3 regions of the Yersinia vastinensis genome follow, and region 3 is predicted to be linked to each of the others. Evidence: predicted binding sites of a transcription regulator. Region 3 holds the regulator's gene; each other region holds the start of a gene.

Region 1 (4,367 bases), 1.7 Mb from region 3:
GCCAATGGAAAAATGCCAGATGACTTACGAATTCATCAGTATTTGCTGGGTTATGCCTCTGATTTCAATTTTCTACTGACCGCTTTACAACCGCACGGTATTGGTTTCCTAGAACCGGGTGTGCAAATTGCCACGATAGACCATTCAATGTGGTTCCACCGGCCATTCCGTATGGATGAGTGGCTGTTGTATGCCGTGGAGAGTACCTCAACTTCAGGCGCTCGCGGTTTTGTTCGTGGGCAAATCTATACTCGCGAAGGCGTGTTGGTCGCCTCAACGGTTCAGGAAGGGGTTATTCGTTTACACCGTTAGTTCCTTGAAAAGTTCAGGGGCGATGTTTCCATCGCCCCTGTTACCATCATCATTAATTATTATTTTCTAACTTGCCAGCCATTACTGGTTGTATGCATTTTCGCCGTGGCTGTTAACATCCAGACCTTCGCGTTCTTGCTCTTCCGGTACTCGCAATCCGACCACCAAGTCAGCAATTTTGTAAGCAACGAAAGCAACAACACCCGACCAGACTAAACAGACCCCGACGCTGAACAACTGAACACCAACTTGATGCCCCATTGTGACGCCGGCGGCATAGCCTGTACCGCCGAGTGAAGCAGAGGTGAAGACACCGGTCAGAATACAACCGACAATCCCACACACACCGTGGACGCCAAACACGTCACAGGTGTCATCCACCCGCAGCCATTTTTTCAGCAGTACCACACCCCACAGACCTGCAACCCCGCCAATCAAGCCGATAATCAATGCGCCCCCCACTCCGACAGTCCCTGCCGCAGGAGTAATCGCTACCAGACCCGCGATACAACCAGAGCATGCACCTAACAGTGACGGTTTGCCACGCAAAATCCACTCAGCAAAGACCCAAGAGAGGATGGCACCCGCGGTTGCCACGACAGTATTTAAGAAGGCAAGTGCCGCAATCTCGTTAGCCGCGCTAGCGGAGCCAGCATTGAAACCAAACCAGCCGATATACAGGATAGCGGTCCCAGTGAAGACCATCGGTAAGTTGTGCGGTTTGAAGGCCTCTTTACCAAAACCGGCACGTTTACCCAACAAGTAAGCGCCAACCAGACCTGCAATCGCGGCATTAATATGCACCACGGTCCCACCCGCAAAGTCCAGTGCGCCGTCCATTGCCAGGAAACCGCCGCCCCATACCATGTGCGCCATTGGCAGGTATGAGAAGGTGAACCACAGCACCGCAAAGATTAATACGGCGGAGAAGCGAATACGTTCAGCGAATGAACCCACAACCAATGCCACCGTGATACAGGCAAATGAAGCCTGGAAAACCACATGGATATATTGATAGAACGTGCCGCTCAAGCTTGTCAGCTCAATCCCTTTAAGCATCGCCATATCGAAACTGCCAAAGAATGCATTACCGGTACTGAACGCCAAGCTGTAACCATACAGCACCCACAGCACACAAATCAGCGCAAAACTGACCATGACCTGAGTCATCATGGATAACACGTTCTTAGAACGCAGCAGGCCACCATAGAACAGGGCAATACCGGGCACAGTCATAAACAGCACTAAAGCGGTACAAATCATCATAAAAGCGTTATCGGCTTTGTCAGCTACAGCCGGTGCTGCGGCCATTGCCAAAGAGGGCAGCATCGCTACCGAACTCAGGCCCAACACGGATAAAAGTTTTTTCATCATCAACCCATCCCTATTCACTAAATTTGAGCCTGCAAATTACAGTGCTGCTTCGTCTGTTTCGCCGGTACGAATGCGAATAACACGTTGCAATTCAGCAACGAAAATTTTGCCATCACCAATTTTGCCGGTGTAGGCCGCCTTACTGATCACATCAATAACTTCATCCAATTGATCATCCGCAATAGCGATATCAATTTTCACTTTGGGTAAGAAATTAACGCTGTATTCAGCCCCTCGATAAAGTTCGGCGTGCCCTTTCTGGCGACCAAATCCTTTTACTTCGGTGACGGTCAGCCCCTGAATACCCACAGAGGACAAGGCTTCACGCACATCCTCCAGCTTAAATGGTTTGATCACCACGGTAACCAGCTTCATATTTGCCCCTTCTCGAATTAAGTCGAATTCATGTCTGCCACGAAACAGATAAAGCAAAGGCTATGCCATAAATATCAGTCACGAGAATTTAATGCAGAAAGGGCGAACACAGGGAGGTTGAGATAGTCAGCTTAGTGACAGCCTGAAGGAATCAAGCAGATTGACTAGTTTTTGTGCACCATAATAGTGCGATGCGCGTCACGGAAGTGCACTCCGCCTTTAGCTCAGGATTACGCTGCCAGATTATGGTGCGGAATTCATAGTAGATGGGCGTTTACGGGGCTATGGGCTGAAGAAATTAGGAGATATTGACTGAAAAAATCTGCGGAGCCAGCAACTCCGCAGACTCTTGCTTAACTTGCTGCGGTTTCCACCTGATCAATGGCGGCTAAATCTTCACTGACTAATTGCAACTGATACATTTGATAATAGCGCCCGTGAGCCGCTAATAGCGCTTGATGTGTCCCTTGCTCAACAGCAACACCGCGGTGCAATACCAAAATAGTATCTGCATCAACAATGGTTGAGAGGCGGTGTGCGATCACTACCAGTGTGGTATTTTTCCGAATAAGTTGTAATGCCCGCTGAATCGCCTGCTCTGTGCCAGAATCAATATTCGCTGTTGCTTCATCCAAAATCAGAATTTGTGGTGCCTGCACCAACACCCGAGCCATCGCGAGTAATTGTTTTTGCCCAACAGACAAAGTGTTGCCCTGCTCACCAAGCAGACTGTGCAACCCATCAGGCAAGGCACGGACCAAGGCAGCCAATTGCACCGTTTCCAGAGCATCCCACACTTGCTGTTCACTGATATCACGACCTAAGGCCACATTGGCATAAAACGAGTCTGCCAAAACCACGGGGTCTTGCTGCACCATAGCTACACCTTGGCGCAAGGTTTGATGTGATAATGTCGATAGAGGCCGGCCATCAAGCAAAATCTCACCTTTCTGCACGGGATAGTAGCCCATCAACAAGTTAGCCAAGGTGCTTTTACCACTGCCCGTATGCCCGACTAAAGCAACAAAACCACGAGAAGGCACATCAAGGGAGATATTTTGCAGCACCATTTTATCGCTACGGTAAGCAAAACTAACGTTATTCACTTGAATACGACCACTGGTCAGTGGATTGTCATCCGTACCATAACCTTGCTGGGTGCGATCCATCAGCTCGAAAATACGCTCCCCTGCCACCACAGCCTGCTGCATGATGGATTGTTGAGATGTCAGCTCAATCAATGGTTCGTTCAAGCGCCCCAGATAGTTAATGAACGCATACAGCACCCCAACCCCCACGGAACCTTCTGGGCTGAAGCCGAACAGGAGTAACAAGCCGCAGAGCACCATGGCGGAGAATAAGCTCAGTAGCGGGCGCAAGAGAAAACCTTCTAAACGCAGCGTCTGCATACGCGCAACATAATGCGCGCGACTGACAGACTCCATACGCTCCCCAAAACGGGCTTGCTGGCGGAACTGTTGAATAACACCCATGCCGTTAATAACTTCATTAAAGCCGTCATTAATATCCGCTAAATAAGCCCGAACCCGGCGCACAACAGGCGTGCTATAGCGCTGATAAATCGCCATAACCACCAGCACCGCAGGGAAAATACAAATCGAAATCAACGCCATGCGCCAATCCAAGCTGAACATAGCTACCAGCATCGCACCGATTAATGCTGCACTTTTCAGCACCGTTGACACCACCATCACATACAAATCTTTTATCACTTCGGTGTCATTCGTTACGCGAGATATTAATTGCCCTACCGGTTGAGTATCAAAAGCACTCAGAGGCTGGCGCAAAGCGGCATCCATCACTTCAATACGCAACCGTTGAACCACGCCGACTGCCGCTCGGTTAAATAGCAATGCCTGAAAATAGTGCAATGATGCAGCCAGTAATTGCAGCAGCAAATAAGCCAACGCCAACCCACTGACCAACCCCAGAGGCAACGTGCCTTTGGCAACCACATGGTCGATAAAATAACTAATAAGCAAGGGGCCACTAACCTCTGCCGCCGCCGCTACCCACAGCATGAAGACTGCCAGCCCTAAAGGTTTACGGTACGGAGATCCATAAGAGAGCAGGCGCTTTAGTGTGGGCCAGAGTTTCCGTATTGGTAGAGGTTGCTGAACTTTACTCATCGGTTTTGGCCTCCGATTCACCCTCATCCAAAGCGGCCTCTAACTGCTGATAACGGTACATTTCTCTATACCAACCAGACTGATTAACCAATACGTTATGCGTGCCTCGCTGCATCACGCTACCTTGTTGCATCACCAAAATTTCATTCGCCTCAG
Region 2 (4,367 bases), 560 kb from region 3:
GATGGGCTAAAAGTTTCCACGGCAACAAAAAAAACGACTAACTAAAACTAAACGCTGTAATACAGTTCAAACTCAACTGGGTGCGGAGTCATACGTATGCGGTCCATCTCTTCTTTACGCAGTTCGATGTAAGCATCAATTGCGTCGTCAGTGAACACGCCACCACGGGTCAAGAACTCGCGGTCTTCACTCAGTGCAGCCAGAGCTTCGTCCAGAGAACCTGCAACTTTTGGAATTTCAGCTTCTTCTTCCGGTGGCAGGTCATACAGGTTTTTGTCCATCGCATCACCAGGGTGAATTTTGTTGATGACGCCATCAAGGCCAGCCATCAGCAGTGCTGCGAAGCACAGGTACGGGTTAGCCGCTGGATCCGGGAAGCGCGCTTCAATACGGCGGGCTTTCGGGCTAGCAACCACAGGGATACGGATTGAAGCTGAACGGTTACGTGCTGAGTAAGCCAACATGACCGGTGCTTCGTAGCCTGGGACCAAACGCTTGTAGGAGTTAGTCGTTGGGTTAGCCAAGGCGTTAATGGCTTTTGCATGTTTGATGATGCCGCCGATGTAGAACAGCGCCATTTCAGACAGGCCAGCATATTTGTCACCAGCGAACAGGTTGGTGCCATTTTTGGACAAGGACATATGGCAGTGCATGCCTGAGCCGTTGTCACCAAACATTGGTTTTGGCATAAAGGTCGCCGTTTTACCAAATGCATGGGCTACGTTGTGCACGACATATTTGTAAATCTGAATTTCGTCCGCTTTCTTGGTCATGGTATTGAAGCGGGTTGCTACTTCGTTCTGGCCAGCAGTAGCAACTTCATGGTGATGAGCTTCAACAACCAGACCCATTTCTTCCATGGTTAAACACATGGTAGAACGCAAATCCTGTGAAGAATCGACCGGAGGAACCGGGAAGTAGCCGCCTTTTACTGCTGGACGGTGGCCTTTGTTGCCGCCTTCGTATTTGGTGCTGGAGTTCCATGCACCTTCGATATCATCGATAGCGACGTGGGAACCGCGGATGCTGCTACCAAAACGAACGTCATCGAACAGGAAGAATTCTGGTTCTGGCCCGAACAGCACGGTATCGGCGATACCAGAAGATTTCAGGAAGTCTTCTGCACGTTTGGAGATAGAACGTGGGTCGCGGTCATAACCTTGCATGGTGCCTGGCTCAAGGATGTCACAACGGATAATCAGTGTGGAATCTTCGAAGAACGGATCCATAACAGCGGTGCTGGCGTCTGGCATCAGTACCATGTCGGATTCATTAATGCCTTTCCAGCCACCAATCGAGGAGCCATCAAACATTTTGCCTTCTTCGAAGAAGTCAGCGTTGACCTGATGAGCAGGGATAGTGATGTGCTGTTCTTTCCCTTTAGTATCGGTGAAGCGCAAATCAACAAATTTCACTTCGTGCTCATTCAGCATCGTCAAAACATGTTCAGCGGACATACTTATATCTCCCGGATTTGTCATAGTCGTCGTCGTGGAACGATTACCGTGTATTGCTAAGGTTTATGGTGTTCTGGCATTTTTGCCGGTAAAAACTTTTTGTTTCAATAGCCTGTAACTTCAAAAAAACCTTTTACCTGCAAGGATGCATCACTCAAAACAGTAAACTTGTGACTTTTTATTTCGTACGGTTATTCGTACTGGCGATTCATGCTAAAATACATTGCGAAATCTATGCCAACTTTCCAAATCCCCCGTTTATGCCATATCATAGGGGTCTGCTGATATTCAGTATGCACCAGGATAGTTATATTGCACTATTTTGGTGCTTCATTTGCGCCGTTGGGCACCGTATTGGTGCAAAGAGGGGCCGAGAGGCTATTTTTGCACCGTGAAAGGGATCACAAACTAACCGCCGTTAGGTTGTTTATAAGAGAAGTTTGTGATCTTGTTTAGTCCCTCGCTTAATACGTGTACAATAGCGCGCTATTTCTAAATGCCTGAGGCAAAAAAGCTGTGATCGAGAATCTGCGTAACATCGCCATTATTGCGCACGTTGACCATGGGAAAACTACCCTGGTTGATAAGTTGCTACAACAATCTGGTACTTTCGGTGAACGTACTGAAGCAACTGAACGTGTAATGGACTCCAACGATTTGGAGAAAGAGCGTGGGATAACCATCCTCGCAAAAAACACCGCCATTAATTGGAAAGACTACCGCATCAACATCGTGGATACCCCAGGACACGCCGATTTCGGTGGTGAGGTTGAGCGCGTAATGTCTATGGTTGACTCTGTGCTGCTGGTCGTCGACGCAATGGATGGCCCAATGCCGCAGACCCGTTTCGTGACCAAGAAAGCCTTTGCTAACGGTCTGAAACCTATCGTGGTAATCAACAAAGTTGACCGTCCGGGCGCACGTCCTGACTGGGTTGTCGATCAGGTATTCGACCTGTTCGTAAACTTAGATGCAACTGATGAACAACTGGACTTCCCTATCATTTATGCATCTGCATTAATGGGTATTGCGGGCGAAGACCACAACAATATGGCGGAAGACATGACTCCGCTGTATCAAGCTATCGTTGACCATGTGTCTGCGCCACAAGTTGAGCTTGAAGCACCGTTCCAGATGCAAATTTCTCAGCTGGATTACAACAACTATGTTGGTGTTATCGGCATCGGTCGTATCAAACGCGGTAAAGTTAAGCCAAACCAGCAAGTGACTATCATTGATAGCGAAGGCAAAACGCGTAACGGTAAAGTCGGTAAGGTTCTGACCCACATGGGCCTGGAGCGTATCGAAGCTGCTGTCGCTGAAGCGGGCGATATCGTTGCTATCACCGGTCTGGGCGAGTTGAACATCTCTGACACTGTCTGTGACGTTAATGCTGTTGAAGCATTGCCAGCACTGTCTGTTGATGAACCAACCGTGACCATGTATTTCTGCGTTAACACCTCTCCGTTCTGTGGTAAAGAAGGTAAGTATGTGACTTCACGTCAGATTCTTGACCGTCTGAACAAAGAGCTGATTCATAACGTAGCACTGCGTGTTGAAGAAACTGAAGATGCTGACGCATTCCGCGTATCAGGCCGTGGTGAACTTCACCTGTCGGTTCTGATCGAAAACATGCGCCGTGAAGGTTTCGAGCTGGCTGTATCTCGTCCTAAAGTTATCAACCGTATTATCGACGGTCGTAATCAAGAACCATTTGAAAGCGTAACTCTGGATATCGAAGAGCAGCACCAGGGCGCAGTTATGCAAGCCATGGGTGAGCGTAAAGGTGACGTGAAGGACATGGTTCCAGACGGCAAAGGTCGTATTCGTCTGGATTATATGATCCCAAGCCGTGGCCTGATTGGCTTCCGTACTGAGTTCATGACCATGACTTCTGGTACTGGTCTGTTGTACTCCACATTCAGTCACTATGATGATGTGCGTCCAGGCGATATCGGCCAACGTCAGAACGGCGTACTGATCTCTAACGGTCAGGGTAAAGCGGTTGCGTTCGCATTGTACAAACTGCAAGACCGCGGCAAGTTGTTCATCGGTCATGGTACAGAAGTGTATGAAGGCCAGATTATCGGTATTCACTCACGTTCTAACGACCTGACTGTAAACTGTTTGACGGGTAAGCAGCTGACCAACATGCGTGCATCGGGTACTGACGAAGCAACCACTCTGGTTCCTTTCCTGAAGAAAACTCTGGAACAGGCGCTGGAATTCATCGATGACGATGAATTGGTAGAAGTTACCCCACAATCGATCCGTATCCGTAAGCGTCATCTAACGGAAAACGATCGTAAGCGTGCCGGTCGTGGTCCTAAAGAAGGTTAATTCTTCTTTGTTCCGCTGATACTTAGGGCGCTCAAGGCGCCCTGAGTTCTCTATCCCCTTCGTTCTTGAAGTTGCTGCTGTGCTAGCGGCGTTCAGTCACCCGAATCACTTACTTGAGTCAGCGTATCGGGGCACCATCACTTGCTACCTTGCTGCAACTCCAATGTCTTTGGGGATACTTTCTGTTTCGTCATCCCGGCAAAAATATTATTTTTTCTGCTAACCCCCTCCTTTTTCTTTCTCTCTCTGTTCAGTTTTCTTTTTTCCCGTTACAGTGAAACTCACCATCTAATTGGGAGAGCGCCATGCTGTATATCTTTGATCTAGGGAATGTGATTGTTGATATCGACTTCAAACGCGTGTTGGGTGTTTGGAGTAAATTAAGCAGTGTGCCTTTGGCTACACTGAGTGAGCGTTTTACGATGGGAGAAGTTTTCCAGCAGCATGAGCGTGGTGAAATTAGCGATGAGGACTTTGCCCTCCAACTCAGTGATGAGATGGGGCTATCGCTCAGTTTTGAACAGTTTGCTGAAGGTTGGCAGGCAGTATTCGTGGCTTTACGCCCGGAAG
Region 3 (4,367 bases):
CTATGGATAACGATATCCTTAGCACTGATTGCTTTGGCACTCATTGGCTGGAATATGTCTGGCTTTAATCAGCAGAGTAGCCAAATAGTCACTAATGATAACGAACCTTCTTCACAAAGCCAGCATACGGTGACGGTGGTTTTTAATCCGGTCGGGCAACTAAGCTATAAATTGGTGGCTGAAGAGGTTCAGAACTTTAGTACGCAAGAACTAACATGGTTCACCAGACCCGTCATGACCATGTTTGACGAGAATGCTGTCGCCACTTGGACAGTACGGGCAGACCGCGCCAAGCTGACCAATGATAAGATGCTTTATTTGTATGGTCATGTTGAGGTTGATAGCCTGACCCCAGATGCCCAGTTACAAAAAATTAAAACTGATAACGCCCAGGTTAATTTGATCACTCAGGATGTATCCTCAGACGATGAAGTTACCCTCTTTGGTGTTGGATTTACATCTAACGGCATGAAAATGCGTGGGAACTTGCGGGATAAAACCGCCGAGCTGATTGAAAAGGTTAAAACCTCTTATGAAATCCAAAAATAAAATTCGCCATTTTTTGCTTGCCAGTTCGCTTTTGGCCGCAAGTTTGCCTGCATTGGCTTTGACCGGCGATTCGGACCAACCTGTTCTGGTCGATTCGGTCAAACAAGCGTTAGATATGGCCGCGAATACCGTCACATTTACTGATAATGTGGTTATCAAGCAAGGCACCATTGAGATTAAAGCTGATAAAGTTGTGGTGACTCGCCCCGGAGGGGATCAAAACAAAATGGTCATCGAAGGTTTCGGTAACCCCGTCACCTTCTATCAGATGCAAGATAGCGGTAAACCTGTCAAAGGCCACGGCCAGAAGCTGCGTTACGAAGTCGCTAACGATCTGGTCATCTTGACCGGTGATGCTTATCTGGAGCAGCTTGATAGCAATATTAAAGGTGATCGCATCACTTATCTGGTGAAAAAACAGCAGATGGAAGCCTTCAGTAATAAAGGCAACCGCGTCACAACCGTGCTATTACCGTCCCAATTACAAGACAAAGGGCCAGCAGCATCAGGCCAAAAAAAGAGTAAGTAATCATTTATGGCAACATTAATCGCAGAAAAACTGGCTAAGGCGTACAAAGGCCGTAAAGTGGTCGAAGACGTTAGCCTGAAAGTGAAGTCCGGTGAAATTGTCGGCCTGCTTGGGCCGAATGGTGCGGGTAAAACCACCACTTTTTATATGGTCGTCGGCATTGTCCAACGTGACGCCGGGCGTATTGTGATTGATGAGGAAGATATCAGCCTCTTGCCACTGCATGAACGCGCCCTGCGCGGGATTGGTTACTTGCCGCAAGAAGCCTCTATCTTCCGCCGTCTGAGTGTGTTTAACAATCTGATGGCGGTACTGGAAATCCGTAAAGACCTTTCGTCTGAGCAACGCCAAGAGCGCGCAGAAGAGTTAATGGAAGAGTTCCATATTACTCATTTACGTGACAGTCTAGGCCAGTCGCTTTCCGGTGGTGAACGTCGCCGTGTAGAAATCGCCCGTGCGCTGGCGGCAAATCCTAAATTTATCTTGTTGGATGAGCCTTTTGCCGGGGTTGATCCGATCTCTGTTATTGATATTAAAAAAATTATTGAGCATCTGCGTGACAGCGGGCTCGGCGTCCTGATTACCGATCATAACGTGCGTGAAACACTAGACGTTTGTGAACGGGCTTATATTGTAAGCCAAGGGCATCTAATTGCTCACGGCACACCACAGGAAATTTTGGCTGACGAACAAGTTAAACGTGTTTATTTGGGTGAAGAGTTCCGGCTCTAATTTTCACTCGAAAGACGTTTCGTCATCCATTAAGGAAAATTGATACCGTATTATGAAGCAAGGTTTGCAACTCAAGTTCAGCCAACAACTGGCAATGACTCCGCAGCTACAGCAGGCAATTCGCTTGCTGCAGCTCTCTACACTTGAACTCCAACAGGAGATTCAGTTAGCGCTGGAGAGCAACCCCCTGCTTGAGCAGACTGATCTTCATGAAGAAATAGATGCTAAAGAAACGTTAGACAGTGAATCGCTTGATACTCGCGAGGCGCTAGAACAAAAAGATATGCCGGAAGAGTTGCCGTTGGATGCCACCTGGGATGAGATTTACACCGCAGGTACGCCATCAGGTATGGGCAATGATTACAGTGATGACGAACTGCCGGTCTATCAGGGGGAAACCACCCAAACGCTGCAAGATTATCTGATGTGGCAAGTGGATTTAACCCCTTTCTCCGAAACAGATGCCGCGATAGCAACCTCTATTGTTGATGCGGTGGATGACACCGGCTATCTCACTGTTCCACTGGAAGATATTCTGGAAAGCATGGGGGATGAGAACGTTGCGCTGGATGAAGTCGAAGCCGTGCTTAAACGGATACAACACTTTGATCCTATTGGTGTTGCTGCTCGTAACCTACGTGAATGTTTGCTGGTTCAGTTATCACAATATACCAAAGACACGCCTTATCTTGCCGAAGCACGCTTAATTATCAGTGAATATCTGGACTTGCTGGGTAACCATGATTTCCGCACGATGATCCGCTTAAGTCGGCTAAAAGAAGATACACTTAAAGAAGCAATCGCCCTGATTCAGTCACTGGACCCGCGCCCTGGTCAATCTATCAATACCGGGGAATCCGAGTATGTCATTCCGGATGTTCTGGTACGTAAAGACAAAGGACACTGGACGGTCGAGCTGAATGCCGATAGCATTCCACGCCTGAAAATTAATCAGCAATATGCAGCAATGGGCAGCAACACCCGTAATGATAGCGATGGGCAGTTTATCCGTAGCAATCTGCAAGAGGCGAAATGGCTGATAAAAAGCCTTGAAAGCCGTAATGAAACGCTGCTGAAAGTAGCGCGTTGCATTGTCGAGCAGCAAGTCGCATTTTTTGAGAATGGGCCTGAATTTATGAAACCTATGGTACTGGCAGACATTGCTCAGGCCGTGGATATGCATGAATCGACAATTTCCCGCGTGACCACGCAGAAGTTCCTGCACAGTCCTCGGGGTATTTTCGAGCTGAAATATTTCTTCTCCAGTCACGTCAACACAGAAAGCGGAGGTGAAGCTTCCTCTACTGCCATTCGTGCACTGGTGAAAAAATTGGTTGCGGCAGAAAACCCTGCCAAACCACTTAGTGACAGCAAGCTGACCACACTATTATGTGAACAAGGCATTATGGTGGCACGGCGAACTGTCGCAAAGTACCGAGAGTCGTTATCCATCCCGCCGTCGAATCAGCGTAAACAGTTGGTTTGACCTGAACTGAGAAGGAAGACACTATGCAGCTCAATATTACCGGACATCATGTCGAAATAACCGAAGCATTACGCGAGTTTGTTACCACTAAATTTGCCAAACTTGAGCAATATTTTGATCGAATTAACCAAGTGTATGTGGTTTTAAGTGTCGAAAAAGTAAAACAAATTGCAGAAGCCACGGTACATGTGAATGGAGGCGAGTTGCACGCCAGTTCAGAGCAGGAGGATATGTACGCTGCCATTGATATTTTGGTTGATAAACTGGCCCGCCAGTTGAACAAACATAAAGATAAATTGAAACAACATTAAGAATCCTTGTAGCTGAAATTCACCAATAAAGGTTCTACACTCGCTACATAGCCTGAGCCAGCGGTGGAGAGAAATTCCCCGCTGGCATCAGGTCTAAAACAGCGCTTAAGTGAAAGATGAGATGATCAACGATCCAGCATTGCAATTAAGCTCGGTATTAAATATCGAGTGCACCAAAAGCTCCGTACATTGCTCAAGTAAAAAACGGGCTTTGGAAATTATCAGCGAGTTAGCTGCCAAACAGCTTAACCTGCCCTCACAGATCGTTTTCGATGCTGTATTAACCCGCGAACGTATGGGCAGCACTGGCATTGGCAGTGGTATCGCGATACCTCATGGCAAGTTGGAAGAAGATACATTACGTGCTGTGGGCGTATTTATCCGTCTGGAGCAACCTATTGCTTTCGATGCGATTGATAACCAACCGGTTGACCTATTATTTGCCTTGTTGGTTCCAGCAGATCAATGTAAAACTCACTTACACACTTTATCTTTAGTGGCCAAGAGATTAGCTGATAAAACAGTGTGTCGCCGTCTACGAGCAGCACAAAGTGATGAAGAGCTTTATCAAATAATGACTGAATTACCGCCAGAGACAGCGTAATCGCGTGAAACACCCTGCACTTCAAGTATGCAGGATATTGCCCAAAGTCATTGGAGTCGCGGGTAGGCAGCAAGCAAATGAGTCCCGATGAGCTTACTCAAGTCAGTGATTCGGGTGAAAGAGCACAGCTAACACCCTGCACTTCAAGTACGCAGG

What was found. The regulator sigma-54, encoded in region 3, starts transcription at its own class of promoters, with help from an activator protein. The targets are predictions, from matches to a motif close to GTTGGCACANNTTTCGCTNT.
Positions count from the first base shown of each region.
Region 1: the regulator sigma-54 is predicted to act here: its motif matches at 2,112-2,131, upstream of glnK (P-II family nitrogen regulator).
Region 2: the regulator sigma-54 is predicted to act here: its motif matches at 1,680-1,699, upstream of glnA (glutamate--ammonia ligase).

Region 1 covers NZ_CP173260.1:3,488,337-3,492,703, forward strand. Annotated here, with positions in the region: gene tesB (acyl-CoA thioesterase II) at 1-312, shown strand, start outside; gene amtB (ammonium transporter AmtB) at 394-1,683, opposite strand; gene glnK (P-II family nitrogen regulator) at 1,723-2,061, opposite strand; gene ACIOG0_RS16295 (SmdB family multidrug efflux ABC transporter permease/ATP-binding protein) at 2,415-4,211, opposite strand; gene ACIOG0_RS16300 (SmdA family multidrug ABC transporter permease/ATP-binding protein) at 4,204-4,367, opposite strand, start outside.
Region 2 covers NZ_CP173260.1:4,667,624-4,671,990, reverse strand. Annotated here, with positions in the region: gene glnA (glutamate--ammonia ligase) at 48-1,457, opposite strand; gene typA (ribosome-dependent GTPase TypA) at 1,974-3,797, shown strand; gene yihX (glucose-1-phosphatase) at 4,103-4,367, shown strand, end outside.
Region 3 covers NZ_CP173260.1:470,212-474,578, reverse strand. Annotated here, with positions in the region: gene lptC (LPS export ABC transporter periplasmic protein LptC) at 1-549, shown strand, start outside; gene lptA (lipopolysaccharide ABC transporter substrate-binding protein LptA) at 533-1,078, shown strand; gene lptB (LPS export ABC transporter ATP-binding protein) at 1,085-1,810, shown strand; gene rpoN (RNA polymerase factor sigma-54) at 1,863-3,296, shown strand; gene hpf (ribosome hibernation promoting factor) at 3,320-3,607, shown strand; gene ptsN (PTS IIA-like nitrogen regulatory protein PtsN) at 3,729-4,211, shown strand.